One region of the Kitasatospora sp. NPDC101108 genome, then DNA from elsewhere that is predicted to be linked to it. Evidence: riboswitches for the same ligand, from Rfam matches in the RefSeq annotation. Region 1 holds a riboswitch; each other region holds the start of a gene.
What was found. A riboswitch is a leader RNA that binds a small molecule or an ion and turns the genes downstream of it on or off. The one in region 1 is predicted to bind cyclic di-AMP.
Positions count from the first base shown of each region.

Region 2: linked by a shared signal. The riboswitch ahead of ACZ6Z8_RS06210 (NlpC/P60 family protein) and the one ahead of ACZ6Z8_RS35495 (M23 family metallopeptidase) in region 1 are both predicted to bind cyclic di-AMP.
Region 3: linked by a shared signal. The riboswitch ahead of ACZ6Z8_RS20555 (M23 family metallopeptidase) and the one ahead of ACZ6Z8_RS35495 (M23 family metallopeptidase) in region 1 are both predicted to bind cyclic di-AMP.
Region 4: linked by a shared signal. The riboswitch ahead of ACZ6Z8_RS28160 (transglycosylase family protein) and the one ahead of ACZ6Z8_RS35495 (M23 family metallopeptidase) in region 1 are both predicted to bind cyclic di-AMP.

Region 1 covers NZ_JBVJLM010000029.1:52,949-56,395, forward strand. Annotated here, with positions in the region: gene ACZ6Z8_RS35485 (alpha/beta fold hydrolase) at 1-565, opposite strand, end outside; gene ACZ6Z8_RS35490 (YiaA/YiaB family inner membrane protein) at 664-954, opposite strand; cyclic di-AMP (ydaO/yuaA leader) riboswitch at 1,150-1,308, shown strand; gene ACZ6Z8_RS35495 (M23 family metallopeptidase) at 1,321-2,187, shown strand; gene ACZ6Z8_RS35500 (hypothetical protein) at 2,243-3,118, opposite strand; gene ACZ6Z8_RS35505 (GNAT family N-acetyltransferase) at 3,161-3,447, shown strand, end outside.
Region 2 covers NZ_JBVJLM010000002.1:317,376-320,822, reverse strand. Annotated here, with positions in the region: gene ACZ6Z8_RS06215 (C40 family peptidase) at 1-695, shown strand, start outside; cyclic di-AMP (ydaO/yuaA leader) riboswitch at 1,057-1,165, shown strand; gene ACZ6Z8_RS06210 (NlpC/P60 family protein) at 1,197-2,321, shown strand; gene ACZ6Z8_RS06205 (C40 family peptidase) at 2,547-3,447, shown strand, end outside.
Region 3 covers NZ_JBVJLM010000009.1:37,003-40,449, forward strand. Annotated here, with positions in the region: gene ACZ6Z8_RS20550 (MFS transporter) at 1-1,252, opposite strand, end outside; cyclic di-AMP (ydaO/yuaA leader) riboswitch at 1,565-1,747, shown strand; gene ACZ6Z8_RS20555 (M23 family metallopeptidase) at 1,750-2,715, shown strand; gene ACZ6Z8_RS20560 (DUF2470 domain-containing protein) at 2,981-3,447, opposite strand, start outside.
Region 4 covers NZ_JBVJLM010000015.1:137,617-141,063, forward strand. Annotated here, with positions in the region: gene ACZ6Z8_RS28160 (transglycosylase family protein) at 312-1,652, opposite strand; cyclic di-AMP (ydaO/yuaA leader) riboswitch at 1,660-1,830, opposite strand; gene ACZ6Z8_RS28165 (sirohydrochlorin chelatase family protein) at 2,286-3,236, opposite strand.

The DNA.
Region 1 (3,447 bases):
CGGGGGTGCGCAGGGCGGCGACCAGTCCGTCCACGTAGGCGTCGAGGTCGGCGGGCCGGGGGCCGGGGAAGGCCATCTTGCGGAGGTAGTAGCCCCAGACCGCGGGCCACCGGACCATCGCGGCGCCCATGACGACCATGACGCCCTTCATGAGCGCGTTCGCCCGGTGCTCGACGAAGGCGTCGATGAGCGCGATCCCGGCGACCCGCTGGGGCGCGTCCCCGGCGAGCTTGACGACGGTCGCCCCGGTGTAGGACTGCCCGACCAGGACGGCCCGCTCGATGCCGAGGTGGTCGAGCAGGGCGAGGACGTCGGTGGCGATCGCGGAGGGGCTGTAGTCGTCCCAGACGATCGAGGACTCGCCGAACCCGCGCAGGTCCATGGTGATGACCCGGCGCCCGGCCGCGGTGAGCAGCGGGTGGAGGTGGCGGTAGGCGCGGCGGGAGTCGAGCATCCCGGGGAGCAGCACGACGGGGGTGCCGTCGCCCTGCCGGGTGTCGTCGTACGCGAGGCGGCCGCCGGGAACGTCGAGGTACTGGGTGCTCGGGGTGAGGGTGTCGTTCATGGTGGGCCTCCACGGGCTCGCTCGCTGCTGCCGATAGCCACAAAGCTACGGCTAATAGCCTTAGCCGTCAAGCCTCCGGCCGGCACGGAACTCCCCGGTCACACCCCTTCGACCTTGAAGGGGTCGTGCTCGCTCAGCAGCTTCTCCAGCCGGGCCTGGTCGACCCGGGCGAGGGTGTCCGAGGACTCCTGGCGGTCCCGGATCACCTTGGCCAGCGTGAACGCGGAGGTGACGGTGTAGAGGAGGCCGATCCCGAGGAAGGCCCGGGTCCAGCCGCCGACGGGCAGGTAGGCGATCCCGGCGGCGAGGGCCGTGCCGGAGACGGCGAAGGAGAGGACGGCCTGGACGTGGTACGCGGCCGTGGTACGTGACTGCATCGGTGCGCTCATGGCGTCAGGATGCGGCGGGACGGCCGGGGTGCACATGAGTAGGAGTACTCAGATGAGCCGGGCGGTTGAGCGGTCGTTCGTTGACGTCCGATCATCTGCTCCCCTTCCGTGACGGACGGACGGCTTGGAATCAGGGCCTCCTAGGATTAACGTTTGATAACGCAGCGCGGTCGTCAACGCCGTACCCAGACGGCACCGTGCGCGTCGCCTAATCCCGCCGGCCGGCCTCCGGGCAGGCCAGGGAGCCGGGGAACCACGTTCCTTGGGGTGAATCGGCGGGGCTCCGGCCCGGCCGTAGGAGACCTTCCTGCTCCGAACCCGTCAGCTAACCCGGTAGGCGCGAAGGAAGGAAAGGAGCGCGCCTCCGTGGCGTCGACGCACACTCCGGCACACCCGGCCGGCCCCGCAGCCGGTACCCAGCTCCTCGACCACCCCGGCCCGAACGGTTCCGAGCCCCACGGCGCCGGCTCCGCCGGCCACGGCGACCCCTTCGCCCCGGAGGCCGAGACCAACCGCCACCGGATGCCGCGTCAGACCCGCGGGGCCTCCCCGCTGCTCGGCGTCACCGCCGTCGCCGCCACCCTGGGCGCCACCGGCTTCGCCTCCGCGACCCCGGCCGCCGCGCCCGCCGTCGAGGCGCCGGACGAGACCCCGGTCGCCCTGGCCGCCGACCCCGGCCTCGCGCTCGCCGCCCGCATCCAGCAGCAGGCCGACAGCCAGCGCACCGCCGCGGAGGAGACCGCCCGGGTACAGGCCGCCCAGGAGGCCGAGGCCAAGGCCGCCGCCAAGGAGGCCGAGGCCAAGCGCGCCGCCGAGGAGGCCGAGCGGGCCAAGGCCGCCGCACTCACCCTGCCGGTGAAGGAGTACAACCTCTCCGCCCACTACGGCCAGAGCGCCCGCTACTGGGCCCACCTGCACACCGGCCTGGACTTCGCCGCCGACACCGGCACCGCGGTCCACGCGGTCGGCCAGGGCACCATCACCTCGGCCGGCTGGTCCGGAGCGTACGGCTACCGGATCGTCGAGACCCTGCCCGACGGCACCGAGATCTGGTACTGCCACCTGTCCTCGATCATCACGGGCTCCGGTCAGGTCACCTCCGGCCAGCAGATCGGCAAGGTCGGCGCGACCGGCAACGTCACCGGCCCGCACCTGCACCTGGAGGTCCGCCCGGACGGCGGCGCCCCGGTCGACCCGGAGACCTGGCTCCAGCAGCGCGGCCTCAACCCCTAACGAGCTCGGAAGGGGGAGCCCCGGGCCACCCGCCCGGGACTCCCCCTCCGCCACCTCACTCCGGCGGCAACTGCGCCAGATACGCGTCGATCTCCTCCGCGCCCGGCTCCGGCGCGAGCTCCGGGAACTCCTCCAGCAACAGCCGCGGCAGCCCGGGCACCGTCCACTCGCCGAGCAGGTCGAGCGCCACCTCGGCCGCCGCCGCCTCGAACTCCTCGAAGCCCCCGGCGAGTTCGTCCGGCATCGGCCGGCCCAGCGCGTTCAGCGCGGCCAGGTTGCGGTAGCTGCGCCGCATCAGCCCCTGCTCCAGCAGCCGCCGTGCCCCGTCGGTGGCCATGCCGACCGACAGCACCCGGCCCGGGCCCCAGCCCTGCTCGTCCGGCTCGTCCAGCCAGCCGGTCGGCACCAGCGCCTCGTACCCGGCCAGCCGCCGCTCCTCGTCGAGGCCGGCGAAGCCGGTCAGCCACTCCCGGACGGCCGCGAGGTCCGTCACGTCCACCCCGTGCGCGTGCAGCAGCACCGCGTACAGCCGGGGCCAGGTCACCAGGTCGGCGCGGCGCAGCAGCCCGGCCGCGACCTCGCCCTGCCACTCGGCCTCGGCGTGCAGCCGCTCCTGGCGCTTGGCGTTGAGCCGCTTCGCCGCCCGCTGGTGGTCGACCAGCAGCCGTACGGCGTCGCCGTACGCGAGCGGGTCGTCCTCCGGCGCGGGTTGGACGTAGAGGTGGAGCCGCTCGTACAGCAGGTGCTCCACCGCGTCGGAGGTCAGTTCGGGCCAGCCGTCGTGCATCCTGCCCTCGCCCAGCTCCAGCAGCGCCAGCACCGCGCGCAGCGGCGCTTCGGCCACCGGTGCGCGGTCCGGCCCGGTCGCCGCCCAGGCGAGCAGGTCGGCGGCCCTGGTGCGCGGGGCGAGCCGCAGGTCTTCGTCGTTCATATTCCGAACGGTAGCCGCCGGACGGGGGTAGGGTCGGCAGCCATGGTCCCCGTACGCCTCACCGGCCCCCGGCTCGCCCTCCGGGAGTACCACCACACCCCGGCCGAAGTGGACGCCCTGCACGCGCTGTTCGGCGACCCGGAGGTGACCCGCCACCTCCCCTTCGGGCCGCGGGACCGCGAGACCTGCGCCGACCAGATCGAGCTCTACCTGGAGGAGGCGATGGCCGAGGAGCGGGACACCTACCGGCTCGCCGTCGTCCGTCGCGAGGACGCCGAGGACCCGGAGGACGCGCTGCCGATCGCGCACGCCAGCCTCACCCTCGGCAA
Region 2 (3,447 bases), on a different contig from region 1:
TCCAGCTGATGCTCTCCTCCGACCCGACCGGCTACCTGGACAAGGCGTCGAGCGTCCAGCAGGCCAGCGCGAGCCAGACCGAGGCGCTCAAGGGGCTGCTCGACCAGCAGCGCCGGCTGGACCAGGAGAAGGCCGAGGCGGCCGCCGTGCTGGCCTCGCTGGACGCCACCACCAAGGACCTCAACCAGGCCAAGACGGACGTCAACCAGAAGCTGAAGGCCGCGCAGGACCTGCTGAACTCGCTCAGCGCCGCCGAGCGGGCCGCGCTGAAGGCCCAGCAGCAGCAGGACGACCGCGCCTCGCGCGGCGCGGCCCGGGTCGACCTCAGCAGCCTGCCGCCGGCCAGCGGCTACGCGGCCGTGGCCGTGGCCAAGGCGATGAGCAAGCAGGGCTCGCCGTACGTGTGGGGCGCCACCGGGCCGAGCACCTTCGACTGCTCGGGCCTGATGCTCTGGTCGTACGCCCAGGCCGGCGTCTCGCTGCCGCGCACCTCGCAGGAGCAGGGCGACGTCGGCACCCGGGTGCCCTCGCTGGACCAGGCCCAGCCGGGCGACCTGGTGATCTACGGCAGCGACCGGCACCACGTCGGGATGTACATCGGCAACGGCATGGTGGTCCACGCGCCGCACACCGGTGACGTGGTGAAGGTGATGAAGGCCGACGCGATGCCGATCAACACGATCCGCCGGGTCTGACGGCCCGACACGCCCGAGGGGTCCGACTCCGGCCCTGTGATCCGCGCCACCTCCCGACCGGGGGTGGCGCTTCGGGTTTGCCCGCAATCGGCCGACCGGTGAGCGTCGATCAGCTTTGCGTGCGGCGGCGATCACGATCAGTCATTTTCACAAAAGAACATGGGTAATCTTCCGTCTTTTTTCTGACAAGGATTTGAACGGATCACGGTTCAGTTACTAGGGTCGTGCCCCGAACCACCGCACTGTCGATCACCCAGCCTGGGTGGCGGCGGTGGTTTCCGTCGAGTTCGCGAAACAGCGGGGCAGGTCGAAGCGACTGCCCGACAGGGGAGCCCAGTGGTCGGGGGCGCTGCGGAGCGGAGCCGGGGAACCACGTTCCTCCGGGGTGAATCGGCGCCAGGTCGGCCGTTGCTGAGGCCGTGAGGCGTCGTAGGGCATGCTTCCGGCCCGAACCCGTCAGCTCACCCGGTAGACGGAGGTAGGAAGAAGGAGTCCGCCTTCGTGGCGTCCCATCGTCGTCCCAAGCCCGCCGGCCGCGCCCGTGTCTCGATCCTGACCGGTGTCGCCGCCGCGGCCGTCGCCCTCTCCGCGCAGACCGGCGCGCACGCCGACCCGCAGCCGACCAAGGAGCAGGTCAAGGAGCAGGTCGACCAGCTCAACGAGCAGGCCGAGCAGGCGACCGAGAAGTACAACGCGGCGCAGGAGAAGCAGCAGGAGCTGGAGAAGCAGGTCTCCGGCCTGCAGGACCAGGTGGCCCGTCAGCAGGCGCAGGTCACCGACCTGCAGGGCGGCCTCGCCGAGATCGCCGGCGAGCAGTACCGCAACGGGGGTATATCCCCGACCGTCCAGCTGATGCTCTCCTCCAGCCCGGACAACTTCCTCAACCAGGCCGGGGCGCTGAACCAGGCCGGTGACACCCAGAAGAACCAGCTGAAGCAGCTCCAGGAGCAGCAGCGCAAGCTCGACCAGGACCGCACCGAGGCCCAGGGCAAGCTCGCCGAGCTGGAGTCCACGACCACGCAGCTGAAGGCGTCCAAGGAGGACGTCCAGAACAAGCTGAAGGCCGCCCAGGACCTGCTCAACACGCTGACCGAGCAGGAGCGCCAGGCGATCAAGGCGGCCGAGGAAAAGGCCGCCGCAGACGCCAAGGCCAAGGCGGACGCCGCCGCGCAGGCCTCCCAGTCGGGCTCCGGTGACCGCGCCTCGCGCGACAGCGGCCGCTCCGACCTCGGCTCGGGCTCCTCGAGCGCGCCGGTCAAGATCGCCCCGGGCAGCTCGCACGGCGCGGCCGCGCTGGCCGCCGCCGCCTCCAAGGTCGGCAGCCCGTACGTCTGGGGCGCCACCGGCCCCAGCTCCTTCGACTGCTCCGGCCTGATGGTCTGGGCGTTCAACCAGGCCAACGTGTCGCTGCCGCGCACCTCGCAGGAGCAGGCCGGCGCCGGCACCCGGATCGGCACGGACCTCTCCCAGGCCCAGCCCGGCGACCTGCTGATCTTCTACAGCGACGCCCACCACGTCGGCATCTACGCGGGCAACGGCCAGGTGCTGCACGCACCCAAGCCGGGTGCCTCGGTGCGCTACGAGGCCGTCTCCAACATGCCGCTGGCTTCCATCGTGCGGGTCTGATCCCCGCCCGGTCCGACGGGCCCGGTCCTCCACCACGGAGGGCCGGGCCTGCGGCTTTTCCGGCGACGCGCTCTGGTGTCCGAATAGGGGTCAAATATTCGGGTCAGGAGGGGTTTGGACTCACTTGCCCGGACTCGCTAACGTCTGCCACCGGACTCCCGCTCGACGGCCGCCCACCGGGGCGCGGCCGCGGGGCCGCGCCGCAGGACTGGAGCCGCTGCCGCCATGCCCGTGCACCGCCGTTCCCAACTGCTCGCCCGTGCGCTGGTACTGACCGCGGCCGCCACCACGGCCCTGGGCGTGGCGACCGCCGGCAGCGCCCAGGCCGCCCCCGGGGCGCCGGACACGCCCGACCGCAAGGACGTCAAGGCGCAGGTCGAGCAGCTGTACGACGAGGCCGAGCAGGCCTCGGAGAAGTACAACGCCGCTCAGGAGGCGCAGAAGCGGCTCCTGAGCGAGACCGCGAACCTGCAGGGCGAGGTAGCCGCCGCCCAGGACCAGCTCAACCAGCTGCGCGGGGACCTGGCCACGGTGGCCGGGGCCGAGTACCGGAGCGGCGGGATGGCCCAGACCGCCCAGCTGATGCTCTCCACCGACCCCGAGGCCTACCTCGCCCGTGCCCGCACCCTCGGCCAGGCCGCCGAGCGGCAGCAGGAGACCCTGCACGAGCTGGTCACCCGTCAGCGCAGGCTCGACCAGCGCCGCGCCGAGACGGCGGCCAAGCTCGCCGAACTGGACCAGGCCCGCCGCTCGCTGGCCGAGAACAAGCAGCAGATCCAGCAGCGGCTGGCCGCGGCGCAGAAGCTGCTGAGCGGCCTGGGCGTCGCCGAGCGGGCCAGGATGGCCGTCCAGGACGCCCGGGAGGCCGAGCAGCGCGCCACCCGCGGCACCGACCGGCTGGACCTCGGCACCGCCCCGCCCGCCTCCGAGCGCGGGGCGGCCGCGCTGGCCGCCGCGGTGCGGATGATCGGCTCGCCCTACGTCTACGGATCCACCGGGCCCCGCGCCTTCGACTGTTCCGGTCTGATGTACTACAGCTGGCGGCAGGCCGGAGTGACCCTGCCGCGGACCTCGCAGGCCCAGGCGTACGCCGGGCAGCGGATCAGCCTCTCCGAAGCACGGCCGG
Region 3 (3,447 bases), on a different contig from region 1:
GGGCGGCCACCGCGAGCAGGCCGGCCGCCCGGGCGGCGGCGTTGTTGACGCCGCTGGCGATGCCCGCGTGCCGCACGTCGACGGCGGCCAGCACGGTGGCGGTCAGCGGCGCGACCAGCAGGGTCATCCCGGAGCCCATCACCGCGACCGCGGGCAGCACGTCCGCCCAGTAGGAGGAGCCGGGGCCGATGCGCAGCATCAGCAGCACCCCGGCGGCGCAGAGCATCGGGCCGACGGTGAGCGGGACGCGCGGGCCGATCCGCTTGCCGAGGCGTCCGGCGCGCGCGGACAGGGTGAGCATCAGCAGCGTGATGGGCACCAGGGCGAAGCCGGAGACCAGCGGCGAGAAGCCGGCGACGATCTGCAACTGCACCACCAGGAGGAAGAAGACCCCGCTGAACGCCGCGTAGACGCACAGGGTGACCAGGTTCACGGCGGTGAACAGCCGGGAGGAGAACAGTCCGAGCGGCAGCATCGGATCGGGCGCCCGCCGCTCGACAGCCACGAACGCGGCGGCGAGCAGCAGGCCGAGCGCGCCGCTGACCCAGACGCCGGGGGACAGCCCCTCCCCGGCGGCGGTGAGCGCGTAGGTGATCGCGCCGAGGGCGAGCGCGGCGAGCAGGGCGCCGGGCACGTCGAAGCGGCCGGTGGCGGACTCGTCCCGGCTCTCCGGGACGTACCGGGAGGTGACGACGATCACCGCGGCGGCCAGCGGCAGGTTCAGCAGGAAGATCCAGCGCCAGCCGGGCCCGTCCACCAGCCAGCCGCCGAGGAAGGGGCCGATGGCGGCCGCCACCCCGCCCAGGCCGGACCACAGGCCCACCGCGGCCGAGCGGTCGTCAGGGTGGAAGACCGCCTGGAGCATGGCGAGCGAGCCCGGGGTGAGCAGCGCGCCGCCGATGCCCTGGACGGCGCGGGCGGCGATCAGCACGTGGATGGTCGGCGCGGCGGCGCAGGCCGCGGAGGCGGCGGCGAACCAGACCACGCCGATCAGGAAGACCTTGCGCCGCCCGTAGCGGTCGCCCAGGGCGCCGCCGAGCAGGATCAGGCCGGCCAGGGTGAGCAGATAGGCGTTCAGGGTCCATTGCAGGGAGGCGAGGGAGGCGCCGAGGTCGGTGCCGATCCGGGGCAGGGCGACGTTCACCACGGTGCCGTCGAGCATCGCCATGCTGGAGCCGAGCACCGTCGCGAGCAGTACCCAGCGTCCCTGCGCGGTGCCCAGGCGCAGGGAGCCGGCTTCGGAGGTGGTCACGGCCCGATCCTGCGCCCGGTGGGGCGCACGTGACAAGGGTCACCGGGAGGCGTGTCGGTCGGCGACGGTGCGTGAACGGACCGGCGCGCTGGGGTGCGGCGGTCGGCGCAGGGTCGTGGATCAGTGGCGCCGAGTGAATGGATTGTGCACGTACGGTACAGCGGACCATCCGGAGGGTCACTGCCTGTCGGGGGTTGGTTGCCCGTTCAAGAGATCGACATTGCTTCACCCGAACGGATGAGTTTTAGTTCAGCGACCGCCCGGCCAGTCCGGACGGATCCGCCGGGTGGAACGCCGAGTCCTGCCGCTGCCCGGTGGTTCGAACTGAACTCTGTACGGCAGGAGCGGGGGACCCACAGGTAAGTCGCCGGACCGGAGTTCGCGCTTTTCGGAGCGCGGACGTCCAGGACCGGCTCGGGGTGAAGCCGCGCATGCGGCCGGGCAACTCCAGCCCGAACCCGACAGCTCACCTCGCAGGCGTCGGAGAGGAAAGTTCCATGCCTGCACAGGCTCGTCGTATCACCCTGCCCCGTGCCGCCCGCATCGGCATCGCCACCGCCGTCACAGGTGTCTCCTTCGTCCTGCCGCTGGTGACCGCGATGAGCGCCCAGGCGAACACCGCCGCGGCCGCTTCGCACGCCGCTCCCTCCTCGGCCGCCTCGGCCATCGCCCACGAGAGCTACCGCGTCGTCAGCGGCGACACCCTCTCGAAGATCGCCGACGTCAAGAACGTCGACGGCGGCTGGCACGCGCTGTACGAGCAGAACCGCTCGGTGGTCGGCACCGACCCGAACCTGATCTTCCCCGGCCAGCAGCTCGTCCTCGTGGGCCACGCCGCCGGGGCCTCGGGTGCCGCTGACTCCGCTGACGCCGCTGACGCCGCGAAGCCCGCCGCTCCGGCGAAGCCGTCCGCGCCGGCCACCCAGGACGCCGCCGCCGCGGACACCCAGCTGCAGGTCCAGACCGAGGCCGCCAAGCCGGGCGCCCAGCTGCAGACCCAGGTTCAGACCGCCGCCCCGGCCCAGGCCGTCACCGCGGCCCCCGTCGCCGCCACCGCCGGCTACGTGGCCCCGCTCGCCAACCCGGTGCTGGGTGAGGCCTACGGCGTGGCCGGCGCGATGTGGGCCTCCGGCCACCACACCGGCCAGGACTTCGTCGCCTCCACCGGCACCCCGCTGCGCGCCGTCGCCAACGGTGTCGTGGTGAAGGCCGGCAACGGCGGCGCCTACGGCAACGAGGTCGAGATCAAGCTCGCCGACGGCAAGTACGCGCAGTACGCGCACCTCTCGATGATCGGCGTGAAGATCGGTCAGAGCGTCACCGTCGGCCAGCAGCTGGGCCTCTCCGGCGCGACCGGCAATGTGACCGGCCCGCACCTGCACTTCGAGATCCGCACCGGTCCGGAGTACGGCTCGGACATCAACCCGGTCACCTACCTGCGGGCGCACGGCGTCGCGCTCTGACCCAGCAGGGTTTCAGGAACCACCGCTGTCGCGGGGGCGAAACGATCCTCCGGGATGGTCATGTCGGGTGACCGCTCGACCGGATGATCGCCGCGGTAGTGGACATGGGCGCGGGACACGCCCACGGCCGGCCCGGCTGCAGGGGACATCTCCCCTCCAGCCGGGCCGGCCATTTGCCGTTCTCGGTTCCGGGTGGCGTTCGGCCTGAACGGCGCGGCGGAGGGCGACCGAGGGCCTGCCCGGCGGGTCCCGTGTGCCGCCGGCCCTAGCTCCGGTGGGCCGGCAGGCCGTGCTGGGCGGCGGTGAGGAGCTCGTGCATCCGGTGGCCGAAGTCCTCGGTGTCACAGGCGGGTTCGGGGAAGACCAGGCGGACGTCGCGGTGGCCGTGCGAGTGGTCCAGGCGCAGCACCAGGCCGTGGCGGTCCAGGGCGAGCGGGCGCACGGCGGGGCGGTGGGTGAGCAGGGCCGGGTCGAGGAGTCGGGCGAGCAGGTCGAGGGCGTCGGCGTGGTCGTCGGCCAGGTGGGTGAGCAGTGCGGCCTCGTGGCGGGCCAGCGGGTCCGGGGTCGCGAGGGCGAGGTCGGCGGCGGTGAGCGCGCCGGTGCCGTACGGGGTGGCGAGGACGGCGTGGGCGACGTCCACCCGCAGGTGGACGCTCAGGCCGTCGTCGGCGAGGTGGGCCAGGTGCAGCCGGCCGGCCAGGGTGAGCCGGGCGCGGATGCGGTCGCGGACGG
Region 4 (3,447 bases), on a different contig from region 1:
ACTCCTCCTCGGGTGCGGAGCAGCAGCATGCCCGCTGCGGGGGAGTTCGACCATGCGGAACCGGGAGCTGCGGAACCGGGAGCTGGGGGACCGGGGACTGCGGCCGGGCCGCGGGGCCGGCCGTCCGGGTACGCCGAAGCCCCGGGAGGAGTGAGCGGGCTCTTTCCCGGGGCGGTCGGGCGAGGCTGACGGGTGGGGCAGACGGCTGTCGGATGACAGATGACAGATGATGAAATCTGTTATCCGTTATCTGTTACCGTCAGCTGTCGTCTGCCGGCTGTTTCCTGTCAGCTGTTCGGCGTTCGCGGTGCTCAGACCCGGCCGGCGAAGTCCGGGGCCCAGTTGGCGATGGTCTGGAGCCGGACGCCCGAGCTCGGGTTGGCGGCCTCGACGTACTGGCCGCCGCCGACGTAGATGGCGACGTGGTAGACGCCGGAGTCCTGGCCGTTGTTCGACCAGAAGAGCAGGTCGCCCGGCTGGAGGCTGTCCAGCGACACGTGGGTGCTGGCGGCGGCCTGGTCGGCGGCGACGCGCGGGATGTTGATGCCCGCGGCGCGCAGCGCGGCCTGGGTCAGCCCGGAGCAGTCCCAACCACCGTTGCCGGTGCCGCCGTAGACGTACGCCTGGCCGACCTTCGACTCGGCGAAGGCGACCGCGGCGGCCATGCTGCCGGTGGCGGCCGGGGCCGAGGCCTGGGTCTGCGCCGGGGCGGCCGGCTTCGCGGCGGGCTTCGCGGCGGGCTTCGCGGTCGGGGCCGTGGTCTGGGCGACCGGCTTGGCGTCCACGGAACCGCCGTTCGAGGCCTGGCCGGACTTCTGCGAGCGGTCGAACCAGTTGAAGTCCGAGCCGGACTTGGTGGCGGTGGAGGACTGGTCGGCCTGGGCCGCGGTGCCGTCACCGAAGGTCAGCTGCTGGCCCGGGTAGATGGTGTCCGGGCCATCGGTGAGGGTGCCGCGGTTGAGCTCGTACAGGTGCTGCCAGCCGCCCTGGACGTTGTGCTTGGTGGCGATGGAGGACAGCCAGTCGCCCTCGACGACGGTGTAGGCGCCGGCCTGGGCCTGCGCCGGGTGCTGCTTCGCCCAGTTGCCGGTGGCGGGCTTGGCGGAGGCGGAGGCGGAGGCCGAGGCGGAGTCACCGGAGGCCTGGGCCTGGGCCTGGTCCTGGGCGGGCGCGGACGGCTTGGCGGACGCCGCGGCCGGGGCCGGGGTCTGGGCCGGCTTGGCGGCGGGCTTGGCGGCGGGCTTGGCTGCCGTCGAGGTGTCGACGGCGGCCGGGGCGCCGCCCTGGGTCAGACCGGCCTGGACCGAGCAGACCGGCCAGGCGCCGGGGCCCTGCGAGGCCAGGACCTTCTCGGCGACGGCGATCTGCTGGTCCTTGGTGGCGAGGTTGGCCTGCGGGGCGAACGCGGTGCCGCCGAAGGCGGCCCAGGTGCTGGAGGTGAACTGCAGGCCGCCGTAGAAGCCGTTGCCGGTGTTGATGCTCCAGTTGCCGCCGCTCTCGCACTGGGCGACCTTGTCCCAGGTGGCGACGGAGGCGGCGTTGGCGGTGCCGGTGGTGAGGCAGGGGACGGTGAGGCCGACGCCCGCGACGCCGAGGGCGGCGATCACGCGGCGGGTGCGGCTGGACAGGCGGGTGCCGTTGGAAGGCAGCATGAAGACGCGGTCCTCTCCCACGCCTGCGAGGTGAGCTGTCGGATTCGGGCTGGAGTTGCCCGGCCGCGCTGTGGCACGGCTTCACCCCTAGCCCAGGACCGTTTCCGGGAAGCGGTCCGGGGCGACTTACCTGTGGTTCCCCCGCTCCTGCCGTGATGCGATTTCGCGCTGCCAGGACATCCGACGGCAGGACTCGGCGTCGCGGATGACCTGGGTCCGTGTGGTCACGAACGGGGAGCACGTTAAGCAGACTTAAGTTCAAACTGCAAATACCTGTGATGCGCATCACGGTTTACGAAAAAAGGCCGAACGGCTTGAATTCCATGATCGGAAATGATCGTTTTCCGGCAATTCCGCGATGAATTCTCAAAACTGGCTCCGCCTCAGAAGTGATGTGACGGAGCGTTGAGGCGCGGAGGGGGCGCGTTCGCCGGACCGGGGGAGCGCCCCGGATCCGAGCGCCCGATGATGGGTCGACTATTCATCGACAAAAGGCATCAGAACGGACATTGCATGGCAATGACCGCTTAACTCCCCTGCGGGGCAATCCGAACAAACGGAAAGGGCCCGGAACGCGGTCGTTCCGGGCCCTTCGGTGGTGCGGGTGCGGCGACGGGTGGCCGCGGGTGTCCGTCAGCCCTCCACGGGCCCCTGAGCGGCCGCGTGGGCGCGCCGGGAGCCCTCCCCGGCCCCGGCGGTGGCGGCGGCCTCCGCCTCGGCCTCGGCCAGCTCCTCCGCCGACGGCGTCGGCAGCGCGGCCAGGTAGGTGGAGGCGATCAGCTGGCCGACGGTCGGGTACGCGCCCAGCGGCGCCGCCGACGGGCAGCCGGTCTCCTCGGCGGCCGCGGCGAGCAGTTCGGAGTCCGCCTCCGGGCCGATGACGAGCGGGGCCAGCGCCGGGCGCTCGGAGCCGGTCTCCTTGAGGTGCTTGACGGCCCCGGCGACCGAGCCGGGCACGTCGAGCGCCGCGGCGACGACCGGGACGGCCAGTCGGGCGGCCAGCAGCACGCCGGTGATGCCGGCCGCGGCGGCCGCGTCCTCGCCGCCCACGGTGGTCAGTACGACGCCGTCGGCGGCGGTCGCGATGGCGAACAGCCGGGCCCGGTCGGCCCGGGCCAGTCCGGCCTCGGACAGCCGCACGTGGACGGCCTCGGCGAGCAGCGGGTGCGGGCCGAGGGCGTCGGTGACGGTCGCGCCGTACTCGGCGGCGAGGGCGTGAAGTCCGGTCAGGAAGCCGTGCGGGCCAGGCACCAGCGGCACCACGACGGGCGTCGGCAGTCCGGCCTCGGCGGCCGCCGCCAGCAGCTCCGCGACGGTGCGGTCCTCGGAACCGCCGTCCCCGGCGCCGTCGGCCGGAAGGTAGCCGACCGCGGCCTGGACGCCGACGTGCTCGCTGCGGACGATCGACAGCAGCTCCTCGACGACCGAACGGGACTCGGGCCCCGCGGTCGCGGGCACGGCGAGCACCAGGGCCGGCGAGCCGGTGCGGATCTCGGGGCGCTCGGGGCGGCGGTGGCGCCCCCGCGCACGGGAGCCTGGAGTGCGGACGGGCAGTGGCGCGCCCGGGATGGCTGCGGTGCTCATGCCGGAGATCGTAGGACATCGGCCCGTCAGGCCTGCAGTCGGCTGCCGTACGGGTTTCGGGTGGTCGTGGTGCGGAGGTCGTGTCGCCGCCCCGACGGTCCGGGCGGTTTGCCTACAATCCGGACATTCCTCGCCCAATGTCCGCCAGGGCCCGCATTGTTGCCCTGACGTGTCCGGAGGGGCGGCGCGTTGCATCCGGAGCGCGTGAGAT